3 regions of the Paenibacillus spongiae genome follow, and region 2 is predicted to be linked to each of the others. Evidence: riboswitches for the same ligand, from Rfam matches in the RefSeq annotation. Region 2 holds a riboswitch; each other region holds the start of a gene.

Region 1 (10,942 bases), 1.5 Mb from region 2:
CGTGATGCAGCACCAAATAATTGCCGCCCTTGCGGGCAAAGCCGGCTCCTCGAACAACCGGCCATTCCGCAGTCAGTCCGAATGGATTGGCCGGATCGACGGCGGATAACACCGTGATGTCATCGTCGTTGCTATGAGAGGCTAGCGGCTGATGGACGGAGGCGATCATCTCGCGCCGGGCGAATTGGAGCGCAGGCACCCCTTGAACGAGCAGTCCGCGCGTGACGACGCCCCAATGCTCCAGCTGCCGAAGCACAGGCAGCAGCTCATCCCAGCTGAACGGGGAGGTCTGCGCGACGAGCTCCTTGGACACGATGCCGCAGCTGTCCAGCAGATGCTGCGTCCAATGAAGCGCCGATTCGGAGAAGTCCGTTCCCGAGGCGGATATAACGGGCTGCGCCGGATCACCATCACCATCGGCAGACGCGCCTGGAAGATCGATATCCGCAGCTTCCGTCAGAGAGCCGGTCCAATACCATCGGCCTTGGCCGGAGCCTGTCCTCGCAAGCTGCTTGCCTTTGGTCTGCAGCTGCAGCCGCAGCGGAGCGAACTGGTCATTGGACACATGCCCCTCCCAGACCAAGTCGATCAAGTCGGCAAGCAGCTCGGACGGTATCTTGCCGGTTTCGCGGCTGAGCCGGGTCAGGAAGCTTGCGCCGCCTCCCCGCAGCAGGGCGAGCAGCTCGGGATGCTTCGTCTCCTGGACGCGGCTGATGCTCTGATCGACATAGGGCGCGTACAGCGGCTTGGAATCGGCGAGGAAGAAGGCGATTTTGCCCTCTTTCTCGCCGTCTTCTTTCTTGCCGATCCAGACGATCTCGCCGGAGGCGCACAGCAGATCCAGCTCGTCCTTCCGATAGGCGGTCACGCGAGCAGGGAAAATAATCGATTCCCAATGAGAGGCCGGGAGGAAGAACCCCTGCAGGCGTCCGATCACGGTGCGCAAGCCATCGCTGCCGCTGAGCTGCGTCCCCGGGAGAGCGTGCTGGAGCAGTGCCATCTGGCTGCACCAGCGGACCGGATCGACCGGCCCGGCTTGCTTGCGCGCCTCCTCCATGGTTAGGCGGATCAGCCGTTTGGCTACGTTTCGGCTGGTCCAGATGCGTTCGTCCTCGCTCGCCGCGAAGGGAGCCTGTTCGATCCGGTCCATGGCAAGCAGGCTGTCGACGACATGCCGGGCCTGCTCCTCGGATAACGCATACCGGTGACGGAGGTCCTCGTCGGTGAAGGATATCCGGTGCTCGGCATATCGGCCGGCCACGAAGGCTATCGCTGCTTCGGTCTCGGGGAATGCCCCGTACATCTCCAGCTCCTCGGTACAGATCCAGCGGATACCGTCCGCATCATTGGCGAACGAATAAGCCGTTATGCGTGCGGCATCCTGTAATTGATCCAACCAGCCGCGCACATCCATTCCCTCCGTCAGCTTGCCAAGCTCCTCCGTTGTCAGATCGCCGCGCTTCTTCAGAAGCGCATAGAGCTCCTCGGCGGTGGCGGGGATGTGCGCCGTGCTGTCCAGCCGCTCCGTCTCCGCCCTCATAATGCCGGGATCAACGGCGCTCTGCACCGCTTCCGTGCCGAACAGCTCGCCGGCGAGCGATTTGCTGACGCTGAGCAGCTGAAGCCGGGTAGCGTCGCTAAATCCCTCCCCCTCATAAATCTGCGCATTGACGTAATCCGCCAGAAATTGAATGGCGAACGGAGAAGGGCTATTCGTTTCTTTCACCACGATTTCGATTTGGCCCTCCGCGATGCTCGTTAACAGCTGCTTCAAGCCGTCCGCATCCATATAGACGTGAAGGCTTTCCCGCATGGCTTCCTGCAAGTAGGGAAAATGCTCCGCATAAGGCAGCGCGTGCTTCAGCAGCTCTTCGCTGCGAAGCCGCTTCTGCCACATTGGCGTGCGCGTAAAGCTGCGGGAGAGCAGGAGTGACGTCTCCGCAATCCGGCGGAAGGAGATTCCGAGCATGGGCGAGCCGGATATGGCTTCGGTGAGAAGGGGCTCGACGCTTCCCGGCGTAATATGCCACAGCGTCCGCAGCCAGGAGGCATCCCACTCGGGCAGCACCAGCTCGATGCCGTTATCCTTGGCGTTCCCGTATAGCCTATAGGGAAGCAGCTTCTCGAATTGGCGCTCGATTGCAAGCAGCCACGTCCGGTTCAAACGCCGGCCGAACGGATTATGGATAATGACGCGCTGTTGGTTGGTCAGGTCGCGGTAATGCTCGATCAATATGCGCCGCTCGGTCGGCAATCCCAGCGCTTTATGCTGCGCTTGAACGAGCTCGATCAGCTGGGTGGCCGCTTCGGAGTCGAGTCCGTAATCCCTATCGAGCCAGCGGATCACGGCATTGTTACGGTCCCGCTCGGCTGCCGTCTCCGCTGCGGACGATTTGCCGGTGCCGCCCGCCTGACTCCGGTCCAGCTCGAGCCGTTCCGACAGTTGACCCAGAAACTGCCCAAGCTGAACGCCCAGCTCGACGCGCCTGCCGCCCGGCTCATTCTTCCAGAACGGAATTTCGCTGAACCGGTTCGGCGCTTCCTTCACGTAGACGCGGTCCTGCTCGATCCGGCTGATCATCCAGGATGTCGTGCCCAGTTGAAAGACGTCGCCGGCGCGGCTTTCGTGGATATATTCTTCATCAAGCTCGCCGAGGTGAATCCGGCTGTCCGCATGATGCACAGGATACGCCGAGGTTTGCGGTATGGTGCCCACGCCGGTTATGGCGGCTACGGATGTATTAGCCCGCTTGCTCAGCAGATCAAGGTCGCGGTTCCAGTCGATGAGCGGGCGCATGAACGGATAGAAGCCGGCAAGCACCTTGAGCGCGGCATCCAGCTGATCGCGCGTATAGTTACGGTAGCATTCACTGCCGGCAATAAGCCGGAGAAGCGCATCGACGGTCGTATTCCCGGCGGCGACGATGGCCGTGATCTGCTGGGAGAGCACATCGATGGGCTGATCCGGCAGCCGGATCTCTTCGATATCCCGCAGGACGATGTTGCGGCAGAGGACGGCCGCTTCCGGCAGCTGTCCGCGGCTTCGGGCGACGATGAAGCCGCGGCTGATATCGCCGACGGAATGCCCTGCCCGGCCGATGCGCTGAATGCCGGAGGCGGCATCCATAGGAGGGTCGACCTGCAGCACGAGGTCGACATGGCCGACGTCGATGCCCAGCTCCAGCGATGAGGTGGCGACGAGGCAGCGCAGCTCCCCGTTCTTCAGCATCCCTTCCACTTCAAGCCGACGCTCGCGCGCCAAGCTGCCGTGATGAGCGCGAGCGAATTCGAAGCCGGTCTGCTCATTCAGCCGCAGCACAAGCCGCTCGCACAGCCTGCGGCTGTTGACGAACAGCAGCACGGACCGCGCCCCGGTCATCAGCTGCAGCAGCCGATCGACGATCGGCAGCCACACGCCTTCGCCCGATTTGGCCGTCAGACTGAAATCGGGCATCGTTACCCTCACCTGGATCGACTTTACCATGGCGCTCTCGACAATCGTGACCGGCCGAGGGGAATAGCCAAGCGGATGCGGCGTGTCCGCGGTCATGGGCGCGGATGAATCCCAGCCGCCCAGGAAGCGGGCCACCCGCTCGAGCGGCTTCTGCGTCGCGGAGACGCCGATGCGTTGAATTGGCTCGGGACACCATGCCGAAAGCCGCTCCAGCGTAAGGGACAGATGAGCGCCGCGCTTATCTCCTGCAATTCCGTGGATTTCATCGACGATGACCGACCATACGGTCTGTAGCATCGCGCGCCCCTTCTCCGAGGTCAGCATCAAATAAAGCGATTCCGGCGTCGTCACCAGGACATCAGGCGGCCGGCGGAGCATCTTGGCCCTTTCGCTTGAAGGGGTATCCCCTGTTCGAACGGCCGTGCGGATGCCCGGCCATGCGGGACCGCCCGACTCCGCTTGGCTGGCGGCGTAATGCTCGATCGCCTCCATGAAGCGGGTCAGATGATGCTGGATATCATTGTTTAATGCTTTCAGCGGCGTGACATACAGAATGCGAACACCCGGCTTCCATCCGGAACGGGTGGAGGCTTTGGCCTTAGCAAGCTTGTCCAGGCAGGGCATAAGTGCCGCAAGCGTCTTCCCGGAACCGGTTGGAGCCGCGATGAGCGTGTGCCGGCCGGAGAGAATGGAAGCCCACGCCTGCAGCTGGACATCTGTCGGTTCCCCGAACGTCCGGGAGAACCAGCCGGCGAGAGTAGGGTGGAATACGGAAAGGGCAGGTGATTGCTGGGACAAGGGACATCGGCTCCTTCGCGGCTTAATGGTTTCGCAAGCAAAGTTCTACATGTCGTTTTCTATATTTAGGTGCGACCGTTCGCTGATGCAAACAGGCTCATTAAACAGGACCCAATAGAAGGTAAGCGGGATCAGGCATTCACGGATTCATTATACCTTTTTTTGGTCAGTTTGCGAGCGGACGGTCATATGTATAGAGGTAACATCATGGCTGCTGCGCAGCGGGAGGTTATCGGATGGGAAGATGGCGGAATAGCTTGGAAGAACGGTGGAACGAGTGGGTTCAGGTAGAGGATGCGGTGAGCCTGACGCTGGCTGGACGCAGCGTTCTGCGGGTGGCAGGGGCGCGCACCCCCCGTCTATTGACGCCTGCCTCGAAGGCTGTGCGCATAACCGAGCTCAACCGAGTCGACGGCAAGTATGAAGCGGGGCTGGCCTGCTTCTGTCTTGGGGAGATGCCGGTCGAGGAACGGCCGGTCTTTCTGGCTGCCTGGCACGAGCGGCTTGGCGCGGGCGCGACGGCTGTACTCGCGGACCGGCGGAGCGAGGGATGCGAGTCGGCAATGGAGCTGCACGAAATGTTCGCTCCGGTCGCTGCGCAGCTGGACGTACAGGTCGGCCGCACGTTCTGGTGGGTGAGATACCGGGTACGCGGCGAGTAATCTCCGGTCGGCGGCCGGCGTTACTACAGGGCCTATCGTCCCAAGAAGAACAACAAAGCCGCAATGCTCGTCATCATCGACAACCACTGCGGCTTATATTGTGTAATTCGACATCGTGAAGGATGCCGATTTACGTCTTAATCCACGTCCACGCCGTCGACTGCTTCGTCAGACGGTTCGTCGGCATATTTCGTATACGTTGCGGTGCTCATTACGCGGCGGGCCGTGACATACCGTTTCACGTAATAGGAATCGCTGAGACCGCTAATGGTTACGCCTTTGCTGGAGGAAGAATGCGCGAACTTGCCGTCTCCAACATAGATGCCGACATGAGAGATACCTTTACCGCTCGTATTGAAGAATACGAGGTCGCCGGCGATCAGGTCGTTCTTCGCGACTTTCTTGCCAAGCTTGGATTGGGAGGAGGATGCATGCGGAATCGATACGCCGAGTTTCTTGAACACGTACATCGTAAATCCGGAGCAATCGAATCCCTTGGTAGTTGTACCACCGTAGTTGTACGGTGTGCCGATTACGTCCTTGATGACTTCATCCATTCTGGAATCTGCGAAAACGCTTCCAGCTTGGAATGTCAACAATAAAGCCAGACCAACCAGCAGAGCGGAAACCTTCTTCAAAGATAGAAACCCCTTCCAATGCCTACGAGGTTAGCTGTGGGGTTCGGTTGAAGGTCTCCCTATGATCGCCTCAGGCATCCGGTCCGTCCGGCTGCCGGGATCAATTCACCCAGAGTGGTTCCCCCGTTTCCCTTGCGGGAATTCGGCAAAAATTTCATTCTCGCTATTTATTCGATTATTTTCATCTTTTCCCTTCTAAGTTCACAATTTGTTCACAAATTAGAATTCTAAGAGTGCAACTTTTTTGCAATTTGCCCGTAAAGGATTCGAATTTCGATAGAAGAGTGAAAAGGCGATCATTTACAAATCATTTTTCGAGATATATGCGTTTCTGCTAGAAGCCAATCGAAGAGGAGAGAAGCCGGCTCGCCTCCATTGGACTGCCGTTATGCAAGGCCGCGCCTTGTCGCTGGCATCTGCGCCGGTGTTCTTTGCGGATGCTTGCCGTTATACGGTATGCCGCCGTAATCGTACAGCGGATTTTGATTGCCTGTGTACGATGCTATGAACATACTGTACCTCTTTATTACGCCTGCGTAGCGGATCGTCATCATGAAGGAGCAACAACAAGAGGCTGAGCGGAATCTTTCCGCTGAGCCTCTTGTTTTCATATGTTCAATCAGATGAAACTTTACGGTATTTGCTTTGCTTCGATTGAATTATATCTGCTTCGAATGCCATACCTCATATTGCGAGGCGACCGTCCACACTTTGATGATCGTACGCACCAGATGGTAGCTTTGATTCAAGATGAGCGCGAACAGGCCTGCCCACAGCATGGAGGCGGAGGTTACCGTCAAGCCGGCCAGCAGCGCGATTGCCCACATGACGATGGAGATCCCCACGAATGGGAAGATGTGCCGAAGCGCGCTCCATAGCGCCTTCATGGCACCGCCGCCCGATACCGCTCCGAATTGCATCGCGAGAAAGAGCAGATGGAGCAAGAGCGCCCATGCGATCCAGCCTCCTGCCCAAGGGCCGGTCCGCTGCAGGAGCTCGATAATCGAATGGCTCGAGAGAAGGACATCGAGCGCCCGCGGGAGCAGCCATACGGCAGGTGCTAACGTTAGGATCGTCTCCATAAAATAGAGCAGGGCCACCGGCTTCCACGCCGCCCGAATCCCTTGCAGAAATTTGGTGCCGCCTTCATCCGTCGTATGGTGGAGCGAATACAGCAGACCGGCGTTTATGAGGGGCGTCAGGATGATCCGTCCCGCAAGCAGACTGCCGAACAGCCACAAATAAGGGCGCACCATGTCGGTTTTGAGCAGCTGGAACTGGGCTTCCGTCAAGAACATCTGAACGGCGTTATCCACGCCAAGCGTATCGGGGTAGCGTCTAAGCAGCGGGACAATGATCGACTCGATCGTTCGATATAAGAAAAAGCCCCACAGCAGCTCATAGAGGAACAGCAGAATAATAATGTAAAAATGCTTTAATGTTCGGTGCCAGCCTTGCTTCAAATAGCTTCTCACGCGAGCGCCTCCTTTCATTCCTGGTTATTTCGTGATCGACAGCGGCAGACGGGCGGGGCGGCTAGGCGGCCCCGCGCCGGTCTCTGTTTTCATAGGGACGATTACCATGCCAGCGACGTAAACAGACCCTCGACAAATTTGGAGACGGCGATGTTCCAGCGCGTCCGGGTCTTCTCCGGAAGGTCCGCCTTCATGAAATTATTGTTGCGCTTATTGTCCAGCACGTTGGCGTTCTTCGGATCGATTGCAGCCCAGATGAGCGGGGAGGCATGCACCATTTTGAACTGGACATGGGTTTCATGGCCATCCCATGTCTTGGGCATGGTCGTCCCGTCCGCGAACTGGAATACGATCGGCACCGGACCGTTGGTTCCTCCGCGTTTTTTGATTAGCACGATCGATTCGTACAGTTTCGTCCCGCCTTCCTCAACCGGACGCACATGGACCGATTCTACGGCGTAGTCGGCCATTTCCTTGCCGTATACGAATTGACTGAAGTACTCATTCCATTTGGTCCGGGTCACTTGCTCGACTACGCGCTGAAAATCGGCAGTGGACGGATGCTTGAACTTATATTTCTGAAAATAGGTTCTTAATATCTTCCGCATGGCCTGCGGGCCAACCTGTTTCTCAATGCCCACCAGCACCAGCTTGGCACGCATGTACACATTTTCCGCATAATGATTGTGGCTGTTGTAGGACCAGGATAATTGCTTGAGCGGCGCGGGGTCGGTCATGTAGCTGGCCTCCACCGGCAGATTGGGCTCAACGCCGTATACGCTCTCCATCAATTTGTCCTCGGCATAGGAAGTAAACCCTTCATCGAGCCATGCTTCCTCGAATTCGTTGGTCGCGACCATGCCGTACCAATATTGATGGCCGATTTCATGTACGACCGTGCGCTCCAGCTCGTAGCCGGGGTTTGCATTCTCAGCCGAGAACGCCGTCACGAGAGTGGGGTACTCCATCCCGCCTGCGCCATTGCCGCCTTTGGGCGGTACGACGATCGAGAGGGTCGAATAGGGGTATGACCCGTACCACTCCGCATACTTGGCAAGCGCCGACTTGGCGGCATGCAGATAGCGGTCCTTCAGGTCGGCGTGATGCGGGTCGAGATAGAGCTTGATGCGGACGCCGGGTACGCCATCGGTAGAGAACGGTTCCTCGGTGTAGAGGAAATCGGGTGAAGCGGACCAGCCGAAGTCATGTACGTCGTCGGCGTAGAACTGGTATGTCCTGCGTTCATTGGCAATGGTGGTCGGTTTGGTCTGGAAGCCGGTTGCGGCAACCTTATACGATTCGGGAACATTGATTTTGACGCTGTAGATGCCGAAGTCGCTGTAAAACTCCGAATTTCCGTGATACTGGTGAACATTCCATCCTTCTGTCGTTCGCCCTCGGGTGCCGGCTGTCTCATAAACGGCCAGCTTCGGGAACCATTGCCCTGCCATTACGAAATCGCCGGAATAGCCCATGCGGGCGAAGACTTCGGGCAGCTTCACTTCGAACTTCATCCGCAGCGTCACGCTTGAGCCTGCCGGTACGGGACCGGGCAAGCGGAGCTTGGCCAGCGTTTGGTCGTTCGTATTGCCGTCGTCGGGCTGTACGTAATGAAGCCGGGGCAGGAGGCTGCTGCCCTCCGTGGTCTCGAGCGTATCGATGCGCATGCTGCCGGTGCTGGCCAGCGTCGCTTTGTCATTGCGGAGCTTGCCGCCCGATTCGCGCATGAACGTCGAGTTCTTGGACTGAAAGGCATTCGGATAGAGGTGAAAATAGAGCTCGGACACCGGATTTTTGCCCGGGTTTGTCCAAGTTACGGTCTGCTCGCCGTGCAGCGTCTTGTTCTTCTCGTCAAGCTGAACGCCGATATGATACTCGACGACCCTCTTGCTGAGCTCCACGGGCTTGGGCTGCATGACAGAGTCCGGCTCGGGCGTGGACTGGGGGACAGGCTTCGCGCGCGGAGCGGTATTGGCTTTTGCAGGAGCGAAAGCATATGTGTATTGCGAAAGCCAGGCATCTCCGAATCCCTCCCGGGCCGTTACGCCGATCAGGACGGCTGCGAGCACAAAGAGCAGTAAACGTTTGGCGTGACGTGGCGTCATTGAACGATTCCCTCCCGTTGACAAGCATCTACAGCATGTATATGTTTGCTTTTCGCGGATTATTAGCTAAAATGGAATTAATGTGCGGACAGGCAGAAAAGCTGCACAGGACGCGGATTTCGGCAACCTTAAGAGATCGGAAGCCGCATTGGAAATATGGTTCATCGATGAAGACGAACCTGCATGAAGCAGGCGGGTTGAATATAGCGGAAGGTGGGAATAAGGAGCATGAGCGATCAAGAGCAAGGGCAAGGCCAGTCGCCGGAGAATGCGGCGGGGGAACCGAAGAAGGAGAAGAAACAGCTCTCATTGAACGTTGTAAGCCATAATAAGCACAAAGGCGGCTTCGGAGCGGGTACGATCGATCTGAGTCAAGTCGCATGTATCATTATTGATAACGGAGAAGCTTACATCGATGCGGGCGCCATGCATGCGAAGAGCAAAGTGGAGCGCCGGATCCGGTTCAGCACCAACAAGGAGGATGTGCCGAACGGCCGGCTTTGTTGGGTCGTCTGGGTGGCGGTAGACCGCAATGAAGAAGGTTCATACTACGCGGGCGCGACGGCGTGCCCGATGCTGATTGACACGGAGGAGCGGAAGGGATGGAAGATCCTTGCCCAGCACGTGAACAATCTCGATTATGCCCTCAAGCGCCGCTATATTCTGGACGAACTGAGCGCGGACGAGAAGAAGGCGCTGCGCGGTCTGCTCATGGAGCATAACGCGGAATGGTGGGCGAACTCGCCGGATACGCTGAAGCAGGCGCTCGACGTTTAAGTACTTGAGAACATGGCTCAGCCATGAGCTGAACATGATGATACATTAGATATCGCGTACAACAGACTGCAGCATCTTCGTTATCGTTTGCCGCCGTTGTCTGTACGTACGGGGTGGGCCGATATCCTCGTTGGTGCAGTCCAAGGAACAAAGCTATCGGAGCCTTCTACGGCCACTTCATTCGTGGTGTAGAAGGCTTTTTTATATTGGTCTGCTGATGCTGACTGCCAGTTACCGAAACATGCAGCGGAGCTGCGGCTTCGTAGCGGCAGTTTGTCGCAGGTCCGTTTCGGGCAGCTGTCTGTGTTAGAACGTTCATCGTTCGGGGCAGAGTTTCGTTGACGGCATGTTTATTCAATGTAGTAAACCTTCAATACGATGAACCATTGCGAGGTGAGTCGGGTGGAACCAAAGCGCGTCTTACGATCGAACTTCCCAACCAGCTCGTACCTTGCTTGTGCATCACACTTGAGAGGCCTGTGGGTGCGTATATGTGCAATCAACGAGAGCGGCAGCTGCGCTTTATGACTATCTCCCGGCAGCTCGGGTGGCCATCCGCGCCTGTAAGTCCGTTTTTTCACTGCAGGTTTGTCTTTGACAAATACGGTTGTTTTTTCTTAAGATGAAGTAGATTGGAAATGAACGAGAATTCATATTTGATGGAGGTTGGATCACAATGAGTCAAGAGGTTGTGGAGAAAGGATACTTTGGCGAATTCGGCGGCAGCTTCGTACCGCCCGAGCTGCAGGAAGTTTTGGATTATCTGGAAGCGCAATTCCTCAAGTACAAGGACGATCCTGAATTCAATGAAGAATTCCGTTATTACCTCCGGGAATATGTTGGACGCGAGAATCCGCTGACCTATGCCAAGCATCTCACCGAGATGTGGGGAGGCGCAAAAATATATTTAAAGCGTGAAGATCTCAATCATACGGGCGCGCACAAAATCAACAACGTGATGGGCCAGATCTTGCTCGCGAAACGAATGGGCGCGAAGCGCGTCATCGCCGAAACCGGTGCGGGACAGCACGGG
Region 2 (10,942 bases):
CTGCCGTAAGCTCGCCGCTTCCCGTTACGATCCGGTACAGGTTGGAGTGCTGAGCAATAACGCGTGCCGGTTCATATTCTCCGTACATTCCCATCTCGGCTTCCCGCTGTTCGTTCCAGCCGAAGGCAGTCAATCGGGCTAGCTGTTCTTGCTTTAATTTTAATAATGTCATGTGTCGGGTGTGCTCCTCATATTTGTTTTGTGGGTGTGAACGGCATAACAAAAAACCGCAGGCGGTTTCCCTGCGGCTGTTCTAGAGCACCCCATCCGTCTTTCGAACGACGACTCTTACACCCCTCCTATAACAAAGAGGGACGCATGAGAACATCATAGATAGCCGCGAAGAGGCACAAAAAATAGCCGCAAGAAACCAATGCGGTTTCTTCGGCTATGGTTGCGTTGAAGGACGATCCGACGCCTGCCACGCCCTTACGAAAGTAAAGGCAGCAAGCTCGAATAGCGTTTATCCAACTATGTGGACCATACCGGGAGAGACCGCTGCATATACGATTGACGCTTCGGGTACTGCAATAAGAACGTTGTACATATCTACATCAGCCTCCTTCCATAATCTGTATGGCTATTGTATGCGTCAAAGCCGTGTTTGTCAACCGGAGCCGGAGCATATTGAAAAAAAGCCCCAGCCGCTAAAGCGACCGAAGCTTCGTTCTCAATTTCATTACGAAATGATGAATTTCACAATTACCGCAGCTGCGAACACGACGAACATGATCCCGAAGAAACCGCCAAAACCGATGGCAACGTCAAAAAAGTCGTTGCGGGGTTCTTCGTTTACGTGTTCGCGCGGGTCTCTAACATTCTCCATGTGACAATTTCCTCCTCGGGCGACCTTTGCTTCCCTTAGTATACCCAACAATCCGAATAAATGTAAAGCTGCCTTGTGACAATTATGAGACAACGATTTACAAAAAAGCAGGCTACGATGGACCATACCGCAAAACTGCGCCGGCTATGTTACAATAAAGGGAGTGACTTTAACCGGTGTTATCGAAGTTACCGGGAAAGCGAATTCACGAAACAGTCGGACTATCGAATTTACAAATCCGAATCGAAAGCCAAATATGTGTTTAATTACCGGAGCAACAAGCTTCCAAGCACAAAGGGAATGAACAAATAGAATTGCGTTTCGCTTTTAGGGAGGGGGAGACGGATGGAAGAAGGCCAATTTACGGGCTTTGATGAAGGACGCAAGCAAGCGTCGGAACACATTCGCAACAAGCTGGCGCTGCTTCCCGATCAACCGGGCTGTTATCTGATGAAGAACGGGGAAGGAACCATCATTTACGTAGGGAAGGCCAAGGTGCTGAAGAACCGGGTCCGTTCCTACTTCAACGGCAGCCATAACGGAAAGACGCAGCGTCTGGTATCGGAAATCCGCGATTTCGAATATATCGTCACATCAAGCAACATGGAAGCGCTCATTCTGGAGTGCAACCTGATCAAGCAGTATCATCCGCGCTACAACGTGCTGCTCAAGGACGATAAGACGTTCCCGTATATCAAAATTACGAGCGAGAAGCATCCGAAGCTGGAGGTAACCCGCCGGATCGTGAAGGATAAGGGCAAATATTTCGGCCCATATCCGAATGCATTCGCGGCACAGCAGACGAAGAAGCTGCTGGACAGATTGTATCCGCTGCGCAAATGCAACACGCTGCCGGACAAGGTGTGCCTGTACTACCATCTTGGACAATGCGTCGCCCCTTGTGAATTTGAAGTCGAGCCGGGCACGTATGAAGCGATGGTTCATGAAATCACCCGGTTTCTCAATGGCGGACACGAGGAAGTCAAACGGACGCTCCAAGAGAAAATGGAGGCAGCCGCGGAAGCGATGGAGTTCGAGCGGGCCAAAGAATACCGCGATCAAATCATTGCGATCGATGCGGTAATGGAGAAGCAAAAAATTACGCTCACGGACGCGATGGACCGCGACGTATTCGGGTTCGCTACGGACAAGGGCTGGATGTGCGTGCAGATCATGTATATGCGCAAAGGGAAAATGATCGAGCGCCGTGCCACGCTATTTCCTTATTACGGGGAAGCTTACGATGATTTCATGACGTTCGTTACCCAGTATTATAGCGAAAATCCGGCGCTGCCGAAGGAGATCCTGCTGCCGGCGGCGCCGGAAGAGGCCGCCGACCAGCCGAAGGATGAACAAGTGCACGCAGATAAAGAGGCTTCGCTCCCCGATGTACCGGGTCCGGCTGCATCGGACATGAATGAACCGGATGACGGGGAAGCGGCCCCCGGCTCGGCAGGGGATGAAATTCGCTCCTCATTGCAGAAGTGGCTGAAGGTGAAAGTATTCATGCCTCAGCGCGGCCGTAAGCGGGATGTCGTCGCCATGGCGGTGGACAATGCCAAAGTGGCCCTGGACGAGAAGTTTCAGCTAATCGAGCGGGATGAGCAGCGGACCTCCAAGGCATCGGAGGGGCTGGCGCATGCGCTTGGCATGCCGGGTATCCGCCGGATCGAGGCATTCGACAACTCGAACATTCAGGGCACGGATCCGGTATCCGCGATGGTGGTCTTCACCGATGGAAAGCCGGACAAGAAGGAGTACCGCAAATACAAAGTTCGAACCGTACAAGGTCCGGATGACTACGAAACGATGCGCGAAGTGATCCGCCGGCGCTATGAACGGGTAATGAAGGAAGGGCTGCAGCTGCCCGACCTCATCGTCGTCGACGGCGGACGCGGGCAAATTTCGGCGGCGCTCGATGTGCTTGAGAATGAGCTGGGCCTTGACATCACAGTATGCGGAATCGTCAAGGATGCGAAGCATAAGACGGCGCAGCTGATGTGCGGCGATCCGCCGGTTATCGTTCCGCTGGCCAGAGACAGCCAGGAGTTTTATTTGCTGCAGCGGATCCAGGACGAGGTTCACCGGTTCGCCATTACTTTCCACCGCGAACAGAGGGGCAAGTCGATGATTGCGTCCCGCTTGGACGCGATTCCGGGTATCGGCGAGAAGCGGCGCAAAGCGCTGCTGAAGCACTTTGGCTCCATCAAAAAAATAAAAGAAGCCGAAATCGAAGATTTCCGGCCTCTGTCGATCGGCGAGAAGCTCGCCGCTCAAATTATAGAAGCGCTGAAGGAAGAGCCGTAGAACCAACGGGCTCTTCCTTTTTTGCGCTATCTAAGTAAATCCGAAGGGTTAAGCAGATGCGCATCCTTCGAAAACGGACTACAGCTTAATCTCTCTTACCGGCGTTCTGTTGTGCCGGTACCGGATAATCGCTGCGATTGGGATTGGCAGCACGATATAGATGACGCCCATGAAGATATTAACCGCTGATCCCATGAACATAAGAGAGATCGCCATCATAATGCTGTTGAATATCGCATGGGCGAAGATGACCGTGACCAGGCCGTAACGGAGAAAGACATAACTGAATGCAAGTCCGATTATGGTCAGCTCCAGCAGCCGCGTTGTCGCCGGGAAGATCGGGTACGTCACATGCCCCAGCGCCCAGATGACGGACGGAATGAGCGAAGCGACGAACGTATTGCGCAGCCATCGCTTCAATATGCCGATGCCGAAGAAACGGTATACAGCCTCTTCGGAAATGGCGGCGCACCAGGCGAGCAGAGGAAGCAGCCATGGGGCTGCGAAATTGTAGGGCGACTGGGTGACGTCCGTCGTCGACCAAGCTCCGGTTGCTTTCTCCAGTACGAGCAGGATGATAGTCTGCGCGCCAAGCAATATAAAGGCGGTCAAATAACCCAGCCACATACTGCGCCAGACATGCGTTCCATATCCGGGCTCTCCCATACGCGGCCATAAATTACGGCCCATCGCGCGCCATAAGCCATCGCCCGCGACAAGGGAGAAGTAGACGGCTGCGGCCATAACGACGGTGATGATACAGGTGATAGCGACCGCAACGACTGCATACCCGGCAGCATCCGGTTCCTCCCCAAAGCTGGCGATCAGCCCGTCGGTCATGTTCATGTTATTGACCAGGTAGAACGCGAGAAATAGGCCCGTCAATAACAATCCCCTCACGAATGACGTATGGCGGCGGTATAACACGCCGTATACGATCGCGAGGATAAAGAGGACGATCGACAGCAGAACGCTTCCGATTAGCGACAGCATCGATGCGAATTTGGACTGCTCGGTCACATAGGCTTCATAGTGGGCCGGCACGACAAAAGCCGGTTTATAGCCCGCGATAACCGTCTGCCCGCTGGAGGTTTCTTCCGTGCGGATGGACAGCTGCAGCTTGGCCTCGTCGAAGTCCTGGCCGCTGATGTACAGCCGGATCGTACCATCAGCCAGAGGTTTCTTGCCTTGCTGGATCGATTCCTTGGCAAATCCTTGACTGACGGCGAAAGCAATCGCGGCATCCATTGCCTTATCAGGGGGAGAGGCTATATGATTTTGCTCGCTGTAATGGTTCCAGGCGACGACGTCACCGCTTTCCATATGGACATAGACGAACAGTGTGCTCCCGTCAGGCAGACTTGCCGACACCTGATAGGTATCCGTCGGGAGTTTGGCGCCATAGCGTTTCTCGTAATCCGATAATCGCTGTTGTTTGGACAAATAGCCGTACAGCAGGCTGTTCGATTGATGAACCGCATGCGTGTTGTCCGGCACTTGATTAAACTGGCTCTGCGTAAAGGCAGAGGCGGCTCGCTCGGCCTCGCTTTTCTTAATAACCTGCTGGCTGCTCGTGCCAAAGAATGCGTCGGCGGTCACGGGTACGATTTGGACAACCAAATAGATGACGGCGCAAATGGCGGCAAACCACGAATACATCTTCCAATTTGGCTGCGTGTCTGTTAGATACATGAGCTCACCTCTTCAACGGTATGGATACGGCACAAGTAGGAAAATATACTTGTACCATAACATTCTATGCAGAAATTATCCATGTAACCGCTTATTTCGTGATGCGGACGAGATAATCGATGGAGAAAACAAGGATGACTTCGATTTTTGCCGTCCGCTACGGCTATTTGGCGCTTTTCGGTTCATTTTCTATATGTTTTCCGTTTGGTGTTTTTAATATCTGGCTTTATAATGGGGACGAATTGAATAGCTCAGCCGAATTTCTAGTCGAAAACGGGGGAACCAAATTGTTATCCGCTGCAAGCTGCCAGGACGGGGCGGGCATTGAACGGATCACAAGGGGTGAATTTTGCCGTCTGCGTCCACACGCAGCATGCGAATAGGGCTGCCTTTCCAGGCCCGAATCCGTCAGCTAACCTCGTAGGCTGTATGGAACAGGACTCATCGCGAACAGCATTGGGCATCCAGTGCTTTTTTTTGTGCCCAAAAATCAGGCAGAACTAAATATAGGGTGGAGGCTGATTGTGGTTTCACTGTTCAAATTGTCGCACTGGTCCCCGCCTCGCATCCTTGTAACGGGCTTCGCGCTCATCATCCTGCTTGGAGGCCTGTTGCTGTCGATGCCATTCGCTTCCGAAGCGGGCACGCGAACACCCTTCATCGACGCCGTGTTTACGGCAACATCGGCTACTTGCGTGACGGGTCTGGTTACCGTTGACACAGGCAGCCATTACTCGGCAGCCGGTCAGATCATTATCGTGACGCTTATTCAAATCGGCGGACTCGGCTTCATGACGATGTCAACCTTGTTCGCCATTATATTGCGGAAGCGGATCTCACTGAAGGAACGGCTTGTACTGCAGGAGGCGTTGAACCAGAGCAGCATGGAAGGGATTATTCGGCTCATTCGCAAAGTACTGCTCTATTCCTTGACGATCGAAGCCGTAGGAGCCGTATTGCTCGCCATCCGCTGGTCCTATGATATGCCGCTAGGCAAAGCGATCTACTTTGGGGTGTGGCATGCCGTGTCGATGTTCAACAACGCGGGCTTCGATTTGTTCGGGCAGTTCGGAACGCCGTTCGTCAGCTTTACCCGGTATGTGAACGATCCGATCGTCAATATTGTCGCCATGCTGCTCATCGTTCTGGGCGGCATCGGATTTATCGTCATGTCCGATGTCATCGACTTCCGGAACAAGAAGCGGCTGACGCTGCACTCCAAAGTGGTGCTATCCATGACGGGCGCGCTTCTTGCTATCGGGACGATCGTGATCTTCATCTTCGAATTTACGAATGAACACACGCTCGGAGCACTCGGCTGGGACGGCAAAATATGGGCGTCCTTATTTCAGTCGGTGGCTCCCCGGACGGCCGGCCCAAATACGGTCGACCTGACGCAGCTGCGGCAGGCCACTCAATTTTTTATCGTCATTCTGATGTTTATCGGGGCATCGCCGGGATCGACGGGGGGCGGAATCAAGACGACCACCTTCGCCACCTTGATCGGTGCGGTCATAGCGATGATTCGGGGGAAAGAAGATATCGTTATGTTCAAAATGAGGCTGGGGCGCGAACGCATCTTTAAAGCGCTGACGATTACATTGCTTTCGCTCGCCCTGGTCATATTTGTGACGATGCTGCTGTCGACGACGGAGGATCAGGCTTTCCTCAAAATTTTGTTTGAGACGACCTCGGCTTTCGGCACGGTAGGGCTGTCGCTCGGCGTAACGCCGGAGCTGACGATGTTTGGCAAGATAGTGATTTCACTCATGATGTTTACCGGACGGCTGGGCCCGCTCACGCTTGCATATGCGCTCGGCCCACGTACAGAAAAAGAACTGTTCCGGTATCCAGAAGGCAAAATTACGATTGGATAGGGAAGTAGGAGAAGCGGATGAAGACGAATCAATTTCTTATTATTGGTCTGGGGCGTTTCGGCTCGAGCCTGGCGCGCGAGCTGATCGAGCTTGACTACGAGGTGCTCGGCATCGACAAGGACGAGGAAGCGGTACAGGACATGAGCCATATTCTGACCCATGCCGTCGTGGCGGAGTCCACCGATGAAGAAGTGCTGCGTTCGCTCGGCGCCCGCAATTTCGATTGCGGCGTCGTGGCTATCGGCGACGATATTCAGGCAAGCATTCTGACCGCCATTCTGCTTAAGGATTTGGGCGTGAAGAAAGTAGTGGCGAAGGCGATGAGCGAGCTGCATGGGCGGGTGCTGGAGAAGATCGGCGTCGACCGCGTCGTATACCCGGAGCGGGACATGGGGATTCGGGTTGCGCATCAGCTTGTATCGCCGAACCTGCTTGATTATATCGAGCTGTCCAAGGAATATACGATCGCCGAGCTGGCGGTCCCCCGGTGCCTGAACGGCAAATCGCTGCAGGAGCTTAATCCGCGCGCGCGGTTCGGCTGCAGCATCGTCGCGATCAACAAACCGAGCGGCATCATCATCGCTCCCGCAGCGACCGACGTGCTTGCGGAGAAAGATATTATGGTCGTCATCGGAACGAACAATCAGATCGAGCAATTCGAGGAATCCGTTTCTTAATAATTCGCCAATTCATCTATTTAATGAAAGAAGCGGATTCAGATGTGAAAAATGGCAACAATAAAGGACAGGGCTGCGTTTCGCGGCTGCTGTCCTTTCTCATTATATTGGCAGGGAGTGCTTTGCCCGGCGCTAAGTGCGTTTATAAAAGGTAGACAGCTCTTCGACCCACAGCCGGACGGTCGGGCTAAGGCTTTCCGGTTCGGCATGGATGAGCGACGTTGTCCGCTTCGTTCCCTCAAGCTCGCGTATGGAGACGACGGTAAGATCATTGTCCGCCAGCAGTTGCGGCCGCAAATACGATTTCGGGAGCAGGGTTCCGGCCCGGCATGTATGGAGCAGCCTCAGTATCGCTTCGAAGGAATCGATCTCCATCCGAACGTCGGGGAGCAGCCGGTATTTCTCGAACAGCTCGTCGGTCAATATACGGTACCAGGTTCCCTTGGAGAAGAGAATCATCGGCATGCCGTTCAGATCGTGAATTTCAGGCAGCCCTTTCTCCATAATGAAATGATTGCGGGGCAGCACGAGAATAAGGTGATCGTCGAACAGCGGGATGCAGGTTAGCGACGGATCGTCGATTTGGGAGGCGACAATGCCGACGTCGGCTTTCTTCTCCCGGACAAGGGTGACGATTTCATGGGTCTTGCCGGTAATGGCCTTAATGTCCAGCTCCGGGCTCCGCTGCGTCAAGGCGTGAAGCAAGTCGGGCAATGTCGTTTGCAGCGTCGTTAGGCTGGCTCCGATCGTAAGCAGCGTACGGCCTGCGGCCTTGTATTCCGCAACCATCTGCAGGTAGCGGAGATGCTGCTGCCGTACCTCGACCGCGTATTCGTACGTCAGCTGGCCGATTCTCGTCAGCTCCAGCCTTTTGCCGATTCGCCGAAACAGCTCGACACCCAGCTCTTCCTCCAGCTTGGCGATTTTGCGGGAGAGTGCGGGCTGAGAGATATTGAGCAGCGTCGAAGCTTTATTCATGCTGGATTGATCGACGACGACGGCGAACAGGTTCAATTCATGGATCATCTCATGCCCTCCTCAGGCTGCTTATGCAAATAAGTTATAACTTTTAATCGATAATAAGCAATTCCATTATAAGCATAAAAGGAGTATGATGTGAAGTGTGGCTAAAATGTGTCATCTTATGTTGTTGACGCTGTAAAGGGTCGGGGGTACAATGAATCTTGGTGTCTTGACAAAATGTGACGGAAAAAGCTATCCACAGTATTGAAAGGAGAACGCAGATGTTATGAAAGGAAATTCGTACTTATCGCGCAAGATTCACTCCCTTCTAGGGGTGATCCCGCTCAGCTTGTTCATCGTTGAACATATGCTGACGAACTTTTCGGCTGTCGAAGGCGGGCCGCAAGGATTCAAGGACAGTGTAGCTTTCTTGAACGGGCTGCCGCTTGTCTTCTTCCTGGAGCTGTTCGGCATCTGGCTGCCGCTGCTGTTTCACGGCGTATACGGCTTGTATATCGCCTACCAATCGAACTTGAATACAGGACGCTTCCAATATGGGCGCAACTGGGCCTTTACGCTGCAGCGCATATCGGGCGTTATCACGTTCATCTTCGTATTCTGGCACTTGTACCAGACGCGCTTCCAAGTCATGATCGGCAATGTATCGCACGAAGAGCTTGGCGGCGTCATGCACGACATTGCAAACAACCCGCTTTTCTTCATCCTGTACATTATCGGCGTTGTTTCCGCGGTGTTCCACTTCAGTAACGGCATGTGGGCATTCCTTGTAAGCTGGGGCATTACGGTCGGGCCGCGCGCGCAGCGCATCTCGTCCTACATTTGGATGGCCGTGTTCGTCATTGTAACGGTGATGTTCCTGATGTCGCTGGGAGCGTTCCGCGGCGACGAGTTTAAAGAAACAGCCTCTGCCGCTCTGGCATGGGCGAATCTCGTTTAGGCTTTAAGATAAGGAGCGAATCGATATGGCAAAAAGTAAAGTGATTGTCGTCGGCGGCGGTCTTGCCGGCTTGATGGCTACGATAAAAGCAGCGGAAGCGGGCATGCACGTCGACCTGTTCTCGCTCGTACCGGTTAAACGTTCGCACTCCGTTTGCGCGCAAGGCGGCATTAACGGCGCCGTCAACACGAAGGGGGAAGGAGACTCCCCATGGGAGCACTTCGACGATACGGTTTATGGCGGCGACTTCCTGGCTAACCAACCGCCGGTCAAGGCGATGTGCGAAGCGGCGCCGGGCATTATTCACTTGATGGACCGGATGGGCGTCATGTTCAACCGTACGCCGGAAGGTCTGCTCGATTTCCGCCGTTTCGGCGGTACGCAGTACCACCGTACGGCATTCGCCGGCGCAACAACAGGCCAGCAGCTGCTGTATGCGCTCGACGAGCAGGTTCGCCGCTGGGAGACCGCGGGACTTGTAACGAAATTCGAGCATCATGAGTTTCTTGGCGCGGTTCTGGACGATGACGGCGTATGCCGCGGCATATCGGCGCAAGATTTGCGTTCCATGGAAGTCGTTACGATATCCGGCGATGCGGTTATTCTTGCATCGGGCGGCCCCGGCATTATTTTCGGCAAAACGACGAACTCGGTCATTAACACGGGTACGGCCGCAAGCGCCGTCTATCAGCAGGGCGTTCATTACGCCAACGGCGAATTCATTCAAATTCACCCGACGGCGATCCCGGGCGACGACAAGCTGCGCCTCATGTCCGAATCGGCGCGCGGCGAAGGCGGCCGGATCTGGACATATAAAGACGGCAAGCCGTGGTACTTCCTGGAAGAGAAATACCCGGCATACGGCAACCTGGTTCCGCGCGATATCGCGACGCGGGAAATTTTCCATGTCTGCGTCGACGAGAAGCTCGGCATTAACGGGGAAAACATGGTTTACCTCGACCTGTCGCATAAAGATCCGAAGGAGCTTGACGTCAAGCTCGGCGGCATCATTGAAATTTACGAGAAGTTCATGGGCGACGACCCGCGTAAAATTCCGATGAAAATCTTCCCGGCGGTCCATTACTCTATGGGCGGCATGTGGGTCGACTTTAATCAGATGACGAACATCCCCGGATTGTTCGCTTGCGGCGAGTGCGAATACCAGTATCACGGCGCCAACCGGCTGGGAGCCAACTCGCTTCTGTCGGCAATTTACGGCGGCATGATTACCGGTCCGAAGGCCGTTGAATATATTAAAGGGCTGAAGAAATCGGCTGATGATATTTCGTCTTCCGTATACGACCGCGAGAAGAAGCGCCAAACGGACAAATACGAAAGCATCTTGAAGATGAACGGAACCGAGAATGCTTATGTGCTTCATAAGGAGCTCGGGGAATGGATGACGAACAACATGACCGTCGTCCGCTTCAACAAGAAGCTGGAAGAAACGATCGGCAAAATCAAAGAGCTTAAGCAGCGCTACAACAACATTAACATTAACGATACAGCACGCTGGAACAATGCGGGCGTCGCGTTTACGCGCCAGCTGTGGAATATGATCGAGCTGTCCGAGGCGATGACGCTGGGCGCCTTGATGCGGAACGAAAGCCGCGGCGCACACTACAAGCCGGATTTCCCGGAT
Region 3 (10,942 bases), 1.2 Mb from region 2:
GAATCAGTATGAAGTGATCCTGGATGTTCCCGCTGAGAGCGGCGCGATAGCATTCGGCGTTCTGCTCCATGGAGGCGGAAGCGTATGGGTGGACGGCTTCCGGTTCGACATCGTAGATGAACGGGTGCCGACCACGGACAGCGAGGCTGAAGAGTCCCTCCCGCTGCATCCGGTGAATTTGGATTTTGAAGAAGCCTAAGGTGAGATGCGGCAAGGAAGAAGAAGAGGAATCCGATCGCCCGGATTCCTCTTCTTCTTTGCCGCTAACGTCTATGTATAGACACAGCTGACCGTTACAGCACGGCTAGATAAGCACGCGAGACATGAAACAGACGGTCCACATCCTCCTGAGAGCCAGTGCCGTATTTGCAGCCCAAGTGCTTGCTGAGTATCGTCGGCCGCGTCTGAATGTCCGATTCGTATCCGCCCGGCGGATAATTGTCGCGATAAAATTCCTGTAAGCCGGCGTCAGGGAGAATGCCTGAGCCGATGGCAATGGGGTAGGAGACCTTGTCTTGAGCCATCCCCGCCAGCTGCCGCATCTGCAGCCGGGCGCCCAATTCCGATAGCGTCCGCGCCGCCAGCTCGAGTTGAGACGCTTCCCATGACAAGTGAGGGGAGCTGAGCATCGCCAGCGCATCTTGAATCGGCATCCTTCTTAGCGTAAACAGAAAAGAAGCCCAATGCATGAAATCGAATCGGGGGCTGCCGACCGACATGATGCCCTCGCCCCAGCCGCTTTGACCGCCGCAAGTGATCTTTAGCAGGCCGTAGCGGCAGTTCTCGAGCTCGCCTCTCTCTTGATGATAGCAGCGCTGAATATCGAATTGAAACAGCTCAATCCCATACAATCGATCGTCCATCAGGTCATTCTCTCCTCATTCTTGTATACCCGGGTCAATGCCAGTCCGGGTGGTAGCATATTCCGAATGATACGCTACCGTGCAAGGTTTGTAAAATAACTTTGCCGTTGATTTAAGCCAATTAAAGGCGATTAATGCGGATGGAAGGGGGAAAAAGAAGGTTTATCTCGACCGCAGCGGGACCGTTCTCCCTCAGGCGCAGCTTAATTCAATAAGTTGACATAATAAGAAAATAAGAGAATGACCGAGATATTGAGAGAAATCGAAAGAAAGCAATCGTAGAGATGGAAAATTCCAATAAGAATCATTTAACCGCATCTTTACAACGATATTCGCCGGGCGTACGATACGAGTATTGAGTATCCATCAATAAATGATAAGTTTCAAATCGCTGAGTTTCCGTACAGGGAAACGGGGGAACCGATACAGTGGGAATGGCCGTGGCGGCACGGCCGATTCTCATGAGGGGTGAATTCCGAAGATGCGCATATGCAGCGTGCGTCTTCGGATAGGGCGACTCTCGCGCCCGAATCCGTCAGCTAACCTCGTAAGCGTATGAAGAGAGGCGGACAGAATATGAATAGTCGTGAAGCGATACTTGTATCGGCGCCTAATGCGGCCGGTGAAGCGTTTATTAAGCTGCTGCAATGCAGGGGAATTCCGTTTGTGGCGATCGTCAATAATCGCAATGAATATGATCGCATGCTGGAGCTTGGGGTGTCGCAGATCGTAACGGTAAACACGAACGAGGAGAAAACGTGGATCGTACCGGAAATAGCGATCGGGAGCATCTACCTATTCGAGAAAAGCCTGAATTTATGCTGCCGCTACCTTCAAATTTGCCGGAGCTGGACATCGGATCCGGTCTACGTCGTTACGCACAGCATGCAGCCGCGGCTCGTCTACAAAGGGCTCGGCGCGAATTACATCATCCACTCGCATGGCCGAGATTTATCTCTGCTATTATCGAAGAGTTAGATCATCCAGACGCTCAATGAAATAACCCGGCCAAGCGATGGCCGGGTTTTCTAGTATACTCAACTATTATTTGAAGTCGTCGCCCGCCAAGTAATTGTGGAAAGGACGGTCGACCCAGAATGTGTACGTACTGATTTTGACCTCCGGATCCAGTTTCTTGAAGCCGGCGACGATCGCCTCCGAATCCTTATTCAGCGAGAACGACTGCGCGTAATACGATCCGCTGCCGGTAATCTTGTTGTTGGTAATGACGTCGTATTCCTTCAGCTCGGTAAGCGAGTAGTACAGCGGCTGCCACCAGGAGCCGGCGATGAGTCCGGATACGTCGTCGCTGTTCTTCTTCGCATATTTCAGAACAATTGGCTGGAACCGCTCTTTATCGGCCGCGCTCTTGAATTCGAAGGCGATGTCATACTCTCTCGCAGAAGCGATATAATTGCCGTTCGCCAGCTTCTTGTATTGGTAGTCGCTGGACGGCGTCGGCTCGCCCCATTCGCGAAGATGAACGAAGGCTGACGTCTTGGGCTCGAACTGTACGTTAGCTTCGATGCCTTCGCTGCGGAGCAGCCCGATCAATTGAATGGCATGCTTCAGATCGGAATGGCCGTAGGTGATCGTCAGCGAGTCCACGAAATTGGGGTCGTAACGGCTGTCCTTCAAGTTGTAGCCGGTGACAAGCCCTTGCTCCAATGCGCCGTTCACGACCGCTTCCAGCTCAGGCGCCGCGATGATGTCGGAGGTCCGGTACGCATCGGTTAGCTTGGCATAAATCGCGGGATCCGAGGTCGCTGCGATAAAATGTTTGTATTGCCCCTTGGCTTCCAGCACACGGCCGAGCAGCTGCTCGGCAAATGCCTTCGAGGCGGGCTTGTTCGGCTTCAGCTCCGCATAGAACGCCGGGTCGATAAGTCCCGCGTCTTTGGCGGCGGCGATTTCCTGAGCGGCCGTAAGCGATGTGAAATCCTCGATGCGCAGGGCAATCGCGGACAGGGATTGTGCGACCTTCTCCTTCGGATAGGAGTAGGCCAGCTCCTTCAGATCCGCCGCTTTAACGGCAATAAAGACAGCCTGCAGAGAGGTGAGCGGCTGGTCCGCAGCAACGCTTGAAGAGGTAAGAATGCCTTGCTGGAACAGCGTGGCAGCCGCCGTATAGGACGGGCTGGAAGGCTTCAGGTCGCTGAAGGCAACCTCCGCTTTCCCGCCATCCGGCGGAAAGACCAGCATGCGCGCAACCGCTTGGATGAAGTCCCCACGCGTTGGCGAATCCTTCAATTGAACGCCGAACTTCTCCTGAAGAAACAGCGCATATTCATTCGTCGTCTGATCAAGCACAGCGGAAGAGACGGATGGTTGTCCGGCAGCGCCCAATACGGCCGGAGCCGGCGCTGCGAGCAGCAGGGAAACGGATAAAGCGGCTGCGAGCAGTCCTTTTGGCGCGGAAATCATTTTAAACATAAGCAGTCCCTCCATAAATGAAAATGTTCTAATTCCAAGTGAATATGTATGAAATGATTAGTGAATTCTACCATCCATCAAATTATGCTGTCAATATATCAATTGAATGGTTGAATGGTTGAATGGATGCAATACCGCCGCACAAGCGGCAGCGTTCTCCCGGCAAACGGGGAAATCTGCATGACCGACTATGGCGAGGGATATACTGTATCAGAATTGCGAGGCTTTCAACATCAAGCGGAGGACGGAAATAATAAGATGAATACCTAGTTGACATACCCACCGGGGGTATTGTATATTTAATGCATGAGGTGAGCAACTTATGGTAACAGATCACGTCAGCGAACGAACCGAACCCGCTTGCTGCGACAGCTCTGATGCCGGTGCCGGTGTTAGAATGAGCCATCATACCGATAAGATGAAGAGCAATCTCGTTTCGCGGTTGAATCGGATTGAAGGGCAGATCAGAGGGGTAAAGGGGCTTATCGAGAAGGATACCTACTGCGATGACGTGCTCAACCAAATTTCCGCGATTCAATCCGCTCTTAACGGCGTAGGCAAGCTGCTGTTGGAAGGCCACATGAAGAGCTGTGTCATAGAGCGCATTCAATCGGGCGATCAAGAAGTCATCGACGAACTGCTCATAACAGTCAAGAAATTAATGAAATGATCAGGAGGATGATGAACAATGGAGAAGCAAACATTGAAGGTAGAAGGCATGTCCTGCGGGCATTGCGTAGCATCGGTTGAAGGAGCGGTCAAGAAGCTTGGCGCTTCCGCCAAGGTCGACCTGGCCGGCAAGCAGGTAGCCGTTGATTATGATTCTTCCAAAGTATCTCTTGATGCCATTAAAGAAGCGATCGAGGATCAAGGATACAGCGTAAAGTAACGGTTTGAACGCGAGCCAAGAATGGAGCCGGCCTTAAATAAGGCGGCTCCATTTTTGTACGTTATTGCGTAAACAAAAAGCCTCACTGCAGCTCATAGGCTGCAGTGAGGCTGTACTTCTGATTATTCCGATGGCATCCGTTTGCGCAGCTCTTCCATCTGCTCGGCAATCAGCTTTTCCTTCGCCGGATCGACAGGTGCGGCAGCCGGAGACGTCGTCCCGTAGGAAGGGTATGCCGACGAAGAAGCGTAAGGCTGGCCTTGTCCCGCAAGATCGAGGCGGGCTTCCCACTGCATGATTTTCTCTTCCATCCGCTGAAATCCGCGTGCAGCCAATCCGCCGTCGAGCGTATGATCGCTCGAGAAGCTTGGCATGGCGTTTCTCAATTTCGCTTGGGCTTGCTGTGCGCGATTAACCAGATCGTTGCGTTTCTTCTGCATGATCTCGAACTCGGCCTTAGCTGCCTCGAGCTTGCTTGCCAGCTCGGCGGAGCGGATAACGGCGCTGTTGTACCATTCCTGGTGAGCGGCGGCTTTCTCTGCGTGATGCAGCTTGACCGCCAAGGCTTCGCGGGCTTCGGCTTCACGGCCGGCATTCAACGCCTCGAACGCCTTCGTTTCGTATAGCGCGGCCATTCTTGCGCTTTCCTCGGACTGCAGCTTCAATCCTCTTACCGCCGCATCCTGCTTGACGATTTCCTGCTGCAATCCTTCAATCTCTTCCTGCATGTTGCGAACGTATTGATTCATCATCATAACCGGATCTTCCAGCTTCTCCAGCAGCTCATGCGCGGCAGCTTTCGTAATGTTCATCATTCTGTTTAAAATACTCATATTGGACATCTCCTCGATAGGTTATTTTTGTTCGTTGTGCATATCAATCCGTTGATCATCCAGCGATGGCGAAGGTTAATAGCGATAAGGATTGTCGGAGTAATACTCTTCTATTCCAGGCTCCTTCGGAACAACGACCGCGGCAATGATGTAGATCAACAATACCGTGCCAAGGCTGAAGAATCCGCCAAGGACCATTGCCAATCGGATGATCGTCGCATCGATACCGAAGTAAGCGGCCAATCCTCCGCACAAACCAGTCAGTTTGCTATCCGTTCTTGAGCGATATAATTTATTCATAACCACTCTCTCCTTTATATGCAGATGTTTGATTTGAATTTTCTCGGGTGCGTTCTCGCCCTTGCTTATGACTTTATTGTACAGGGGCACGATCGTTGTCGAAACGGTCCCGCGACTGTTCTTGACGCTAGGCTTAAGGCGGGGAATGGGTACGACCTCAGACCACGGGCGTAGATTTGGCGATTTGCAGCCCGTCCCATCAGCTCCAGAATCTTATTGACGAAGCCGCCATCGCCCTTCAGCAGAAACTGCCACATCATCCCTGCGGATGTGAGGGGAAGGATGGCCGGCATGAAGCCATGAAAAAACCGTCCAGGCTCATTGAAACTGCCTTGACGGTTCTATGCTTGTTTCCCTGTACGCGGACGGTGCGCGACACGGGGATTATATTTTTTTGGCGATGGAGAACATGACGGTTTTGTTTGCCGAATCGATCATAATCGTAATCTTGTCGCTGCCGACGGTCGCTTGCTTGTTGCTGACCGGGGTTCCCGCCTGGACGGTTCGCTGGAGCTTATCCGGCGAGGCTTTCACGGGAATCCGCTGCAGTTTATCCGTCAACCGGTTCAGAATTACGAGCGCCTCCGAGCGGGTGACAGGATCGCCGACGCCGAAATAGCCGTTCGGATAGCCCTGCATGATTCCCTTCACAAGCACTTCCGCAATAAACCGCTGCTCCCGCTCCGTAGCGCTCATCAGATCGCCGTAAGCTCCGGCCACGCTAAGGCTGAACGGGGCGTCTTCCAGAAACTCGGTCTCCTGCAGCGTATAGTAGAGGACCTCCGCGACGTTCTCGCGCGTCATGTCGGCCTGATAATCGGTAAACCGGCTTTTATTCAGAAAATGAAGATCGCTGGACACGTCGATATAAGGCTTGGCCCAGTATCCCGTGGTGCTCGGCTTGAACGTGAAATAGCGGTAATCCTGCTTCAGAATCGTTTGATTCTCGCTGCTGAGCGATGCCAGGAAAGGTGCGTTCCAGCTGCGCTCCCCGTTCTGATGAAGGTCGGTGTAGGACAGAATGAGCATTTTGATAAATTCATCGACCTTCACCGGCGCTTCCGGGCGGAAGCTGCCATCCGGATAGCCGTCCAAAATTCCCCGCTCGACCATACGGACGATCGTTTTCTCCGCCCAATGGCCGTTAATGTCTTTAAAGGTTCGGACTTGCGCGCGCTCCGCGGATGCTGTTGCTGATGATGCTGCTGTTGAAGCGGATGCGGATGCGGATGCAATCCCGGACCCGGTACAGAGCAGCATGACAATAGTTGCAAAACTAACCAATCGCTTCATATGTTTCCCCCTGTTAGTCATGGCGATATAAGTACGACATTGTCTAGATAACCACAATTCCTGCCCATTGAGAACGGTCCTGATGACTATTGTAAAATGGGGAAGTCAGTCATGATCATTTAGGTCCAAAAGCACGCGCAAACCAAGGAAGACCCGAATATGCAGGCCATTATAGCGCCGCTGCCATGACGAATGAACCGGGGGGTGGCCCCGTGTGAAGGGGAAGAGCGAACTGGTTTATTATGGAAGGGATTAGAAACTCGGGACTTTGGACAGATGGGCATAGCGCGCCGGTCATGCCTAAGGGGGTGTTGGCGACAGAAAAAGGCTGCAGCAGCAGTCCGCGATGGACCGCCGGGATGCAGCCTTTCTCGATTGCACGACGATAGCGATGCGCCTTCCCTGATGATTTAGGTGGCTTTCTTCTGCAGCTCGTCGAATTTCGCGTTCCGCTGTTCTGCGGTCAGCTTCGGGCAGGTGTAGCAGTATTCGCCGTCGACCCGGCAGTAATACATGCAGCAGGAGGATCGGATAAGGACCTCTTTCCCCGGTTCGTAAGGACTTGCGGCATAGCGGGGGCGATGAACGTACGGATTTCTTCGGCGCTCGAATACGTCCGGACCGTCGAGCTCGGTCAGCACCTTGTAATCATGGTCGAATCGCTCCCTGACGATCGGCCGGGTATCGCGCTGCAGCAGATATTCCCGCATGGATAGCGTTCGGGATCCAAACTGGTTCCACATCAAGCTTGGCATGACCCCGGCGCATTGGGCGGCGGTGCGGATCAGGGGGCCGATAACCGTCTTATAGAGAGCGGTCAGCTCACGCTTTAAAAATGCCTCCCGCTGCTCATTCAGGTCCGGCACATCGGTCCACCGTATTTCATGAATGTGAGAATGGGCCAGCGCGTAATTGCCGTAAGGCACGATCTGGAACGTCAGGTTGGAGAGGGACAGATCGAGCAGCCGGTTATGCTGGGCAAGAACCAATTGTACCGCCGCACCTAGATTATAGATCGACAAGCCCATGAAGGAGGCCGGAAGCTCGGGGGAGGTGGCCTTCAGCAGCTCGTTGCTCCGTATAAGGGTCTGTTCCATACGCTCGGGCAAGAGCAGGTCTGCAGCCGGTATGGAATAGGCCGGATTAGCCGCGCCGCTGGCAGACATGCTGCAGAAGGATTCCAAAAGCGATAAGTCCATGGAGTGATCCAAAAGAGGTAAGCCTCCTTATCAGTAGGCTGAAGAGCAGCCCCGCTACAAATTGAGAATGATTATCATAATCGTATAAACATCATAAGTGATGCTTGAATAAGATGTCAATGAGCGGATGACTTGAACCTAAACTACTGAGAGGATATCGAAATCGCAATCCGATCAAAGCGGAGTTCGAAAGGAGCCGACCGGGCTAAAATTGAAATGATTACTGCTGCCTCAATCCATCAAGAAGACGCTTTTAAACTATGAAATTGATCGGTATTGGGCGATAATTGACGAAAATAGGCGGTAGTGATGGATTTATTTATTTTTACTCATAAATATGAACGAATATTGACGATTTTGCTATTTTTTAAGTATAATAATTGCATACTCGTGTTCCCATCTATACCTTTCCTCTAGCTTAGCGGAACGCTCTAGGAGGTTGTGAGAATGGTTGAGCTTAACGATCGAGAACTGATCTTCGTGTTTACCGGACCGGACGGCTCCGGCCGCAAGACGGTAGCGGACAGCGTCGGCACGACCTTCGGAATGCCGAAGGTGCTTTCTTATGCGACGAGGATGCCAAGACCCGGGGAAGTGAATGGGCAGGATTATCACTTCATCACTCCGGAATTGTACGAACTTATGGATAACGGCGGCGAGTTTATTGAGAGCGTTGCGCTTCAGAACAACCGGTACGGGCTGAAGGGGAGCGACATCGAGCAGAGCTTCCAGAAGGAAGGGTGCATCTACCTGGTCGTGAATCCCGAGGGCGCAGAGATCTTGAAACAGATGTACGGTGATCATGTCATCCGGATCTTTATCTATGCCGACCGCGCAACCGTTGAGAGCCGTGAACGGAAGCAGGGAATCGAAGAAGCGGTCATTGCCGATCATCTGGAGTATTACGAGATGGCAATGGCGTATCAATCGTCATGCGAGCATGCGTTTGAGAATTATGATCTGGCGCACACGGTATTCGATATTACGAACACATTGGAGCATTACCTGCAACGGGATCTGGTGGAGAGAGACTGAACATGATACGGACGCATATGGTGTGAAAGCCCGCCCTCGGATCGAGGAGCGGGCTTTCGCGATTGAACGGCGCCGCTTAACTTGCTTGCGGATCTCTAAGATGAGCTTGCTGATGAACCCATAATCCGCTGCGGATGGGTATACACATTCATTTTCTCTCCCCGAATGAAGCCGGCGCTGGTAATGCCCAGATCATGCGCAAGCTGGAGGGCAAGATCGGTCGGCGCCGATTTCGAGAGAATCATGCCGACGCCGATCTTGGCCGCTTTCAGGATAACCTCGGAGGAGAGGCGGCCGCTGAAGGCGATGATAAGATCGGCTGTGCGAACCCGGTTATGCAGGCAATAACCGAGCAGCTTGTCGAGCGCGTTGTGCCGCCCAATATCGGCGCGAACGGCCAGCAGGGAATCCGCCGTGCAGATCGCTGCGTTATGCAGGCCGCCGGTAGCTTGGAATTCCGCTGAGCTCTGCTGCAGCATCCGCATTAATCGAATGGCTTCGCCCGCGGTTACCTGTATCCGGGATGTGGAGGTACGGGCGGTTTGGACATCGTTCATGAAGTAGAATTGGCGGCTCTTCCCGCAGCAGGAGCCGATGAAGCGTTTGGATACATTCGTCTTCGCCGTCGACTGCTTATGCCGCAGCTCCGCATAGATGTAGCCGCGATCCTCATCGATCCGCAGCGATGCGATGTCGTCGATCGTACGGATGACGCCCTCCGAAGCGAGAAAGCCGACCGCCATCTCTTCCAGTGCGGATGGCGAGCATACGATCGTGGCGAATTCTTCGCCGTCCAGCTGGAAGGTCAGCGGATATTCGGCCGCAATATCGTCATCGGTCTCTGCCGCGGCATCGCCGTCTATTTTCCATGTGCGCCAGTTGGTCGTCGATTCTAAGCTCATCGGTTACCCTCCGATCAAATCCGTCTCGAGTTCATCGATCCTTTTCTCTACGTATCGTTTGTCCTTCAGCGCATGGAACGCTTCGGCTTTCTCGAGGACGACGGCAGAGTTATATTCCGGTATGCCGGCCATCGGCTCGTAGACCCCCTTCTTGAAGAGGACGTTGCCCTCCGGCCAGAACAATTCCAGGTTGCCCGGCGCAACTTCGCCGGTCCTCGCTCTGCCGTGGAACACGCCGTTGCGGTTATAGACGACAATGGCATCGCCATCGGCGATTCCGAGCGCCCGGGTATCCGCTTCGCTGACGATCACATCGTAGCGGTCCGCGTCCGTGAAGGGATCGGTATCGCTGTAGATCATGGAGTTGAACTGCTTGCCCCTGCGCGTCGTGGCATAGAAGTGGCCCTCCGGCTTGCGCAGATCGGGCACCTCGACGGGGATTAGCGTACCGCGCCCATCCGGTGTCGGGCACTGGCCATCCTCGCACAGCCAAGCCCCGCCCCACTGGAACACGTCACCCTTGCCGCGCAGCTGCTGGATGCCGTCGTAATTCGGCGCCGCCCGGGCGATTTCGTCCCGGATCGCCTGCGCATCCGGAAAGGCGACCAGCTCGCTGCGCTCCGGAAAGACGCGGGCGGCCAGATCGATGTAGATCTCCCATTCTGCCCGCGCTTCGGGCATGCGCGGACCGTCGATCTCCGGAGAGAAATAGACCATCCGCTCCGTCGAGGTGGACGTGCCGCCGCCCGGCTGCTCGTAGCGCGTCATGGCCGGCAGGACAAGGACGGCTTCGCGGGCATCGGCGAGCGTAGATGTATTGAGGACGATATCCTGGTGCACCCGAATATCGACGGATTCCAGACAGCTGCGGACGAAATCAGGCTCCGGCATCGTCTCAAGAAAGTTGCCGCCGGACGTATAGAAGAGCTTCAGCTTCCGTTCATGATCGTCCGGAAGGAGCGCATTCTCCAGCGATACCCCGATAATGTCGCCCTGCCACCGCGGCAGCTCGAAGCCCCATTCCTTCTCGATGCGGGGGATGTCGTCTCCCTTGAATTCGCCGCCGGGCAAGCTGAACGGATCGGCGCCCATCTCGCCTGAGCCCTGTACGCCGCTGTGCCCGCGGATGGGCATGAGCCCGCAATATTCGCGGCCGAGAAAACCCCGCAGCAGTGCCAAGTTCGCGACCTGCGAA

What was found. A riboswitch is a leader RNA that binds a small molecule or an ion and turns the genes downstream of it on or off. The one in region 2 is predicted to bind cyclic di-AMP.
Region 1: another riboswitch for cyclic di-AMP. It lies ahead of L1F29_RS01190 (C40 family peptidase); the one in region 2 lies ahead of L1F29_RS08100 (TrkH family potassium uptake protein).
Region 3: another riboswitch for cyclic di-AMP. It lies ahead of L1F29_RS02615 (hypothetical protein); the one in region 2 lies ahead of L1F29_RS08100 (TrkH family potassium uptake protein).

The regions. Positions count from the first base shown of each region.
Region 1 is NZ_CP091430.1:252,198-263,139, forward strand. It holds gene L1F29_RS01180 (DEAD/DEAH box helicase) at 1-4,252, opposite strand, end outside; gene L1F29_RS01185 (hypothetical protein) at 4,489-4,914, shown strand; gene L1F29_RS01190 (C40 family peptidase) at 5,052-5,552, opposite strand; cyclic di-AMP (ydaO/yuaA leader) riboswitch at 5,557-5,710, opposite strand; gene L1F29_RS01195 (hypothetical protein) at 5,939-6,064, opposite strand; gene L1F29_RS01200 (hypothetical protein) at 6,212-7,027, opposite strand; gene L1F29_RS01205 (M1 family metallopeptidase) at 7,129-9,132, opposite strand; gene L1F29_RS01210 (YwhD family protein) at 9,361-9,909, shown strand; gene trpB (tryptophan synthase subunit beta) at 10,586-10,942, shown strand, end outside.
Region 2 is NZ_CP091430.1:1,759,009-1,769,950, forward strand. It holds gene rsgA (ribosome small subunit-dependent GTPase A) at 1-172, opposite strand, end outside; gene L1F29_RS08085 (YqzM family protein) at 680-826, opposite strand; gene uvrC (excinuclease ABC subunit UvrC) at 1,172-3,133, shown strand; gene L1F29_RS08095 (CPBP family intramembrane glutamic endopeptidase) at 3,212-4,825, opposite strand; cyclic di-AMP (ydaO/yuaA leader) riboswitch at 5,069-5,267, shown strand; gene L1F29_RS08100 (TrkH family potassium uptake protein) at 5,350-6,702, shown strand; gene L1F29_RS08105 (potassium channel family protein) at 6,720-7,379, shown strand; gene L1F29_RS08110 (LysR family transcriptional regulator) at 7,512-8,405, opposite strand; gene L1F29_RS08115 (succinate dehydrogenase cytochrome b558 subunit) at 8,629-9,300, shown strand; gene sdhA (succinate dehydrogenase flavoprotein subunit) at 9,326-10,942, shown strand, end outside.
Region 3 is NZ_CP091430.1:588,690-599,631, forward strand. It holds gene L1F29_RS02605 (helix-turn-helix domain-containing protein) at 1-199, shown strand, start outside; gene L1F29_RS02610 (hypothetical protein) at 294-863, opposite strand; cyclic di-AMP (ydaO/yuaA leader) riboswitch at 1,243-1,433, shown strand; gene L1F29_RS02615 (hypothetical protein) at 1,440-1,841, shown strand; gene L1F29_RS02620 (hypothetical protein) at 1,908-3,296, opposite strand; gene L1F29_RS02625 (metal-sensitive transcriptional regulator) at 3,694-3,966, shown strand; gene copZ (copper chaperone CopZ) at 3,985-4,185, shown strand; gene L1F29_RS02635 (PspA/IM30 family protein) at 4,308-5,018, opposite strand; gene L1F29_RS02640 (PspC domain-containing protein) at 5,094-5,318, opposite strand; gene L1F29_RS02645 (S-layer homology domain-containing protein) at 5,703-6,611, opposite strand; gene L1F29_RS02650 (hypothetical protein) at 7,022-7,822, opposite strand; gene L1F29_RS02655 (guanylate kinase) at 8,258-8,845, shown strand; gene fdhD (formate dehydrogenase accessory sulfurtransferase FdhD) at 8,941-9,747, opposite strand; gene L1F29_RS02665 (FdhF/YdeP family oxidoreductase) at 9,751-10,942, opposite strand, start outside.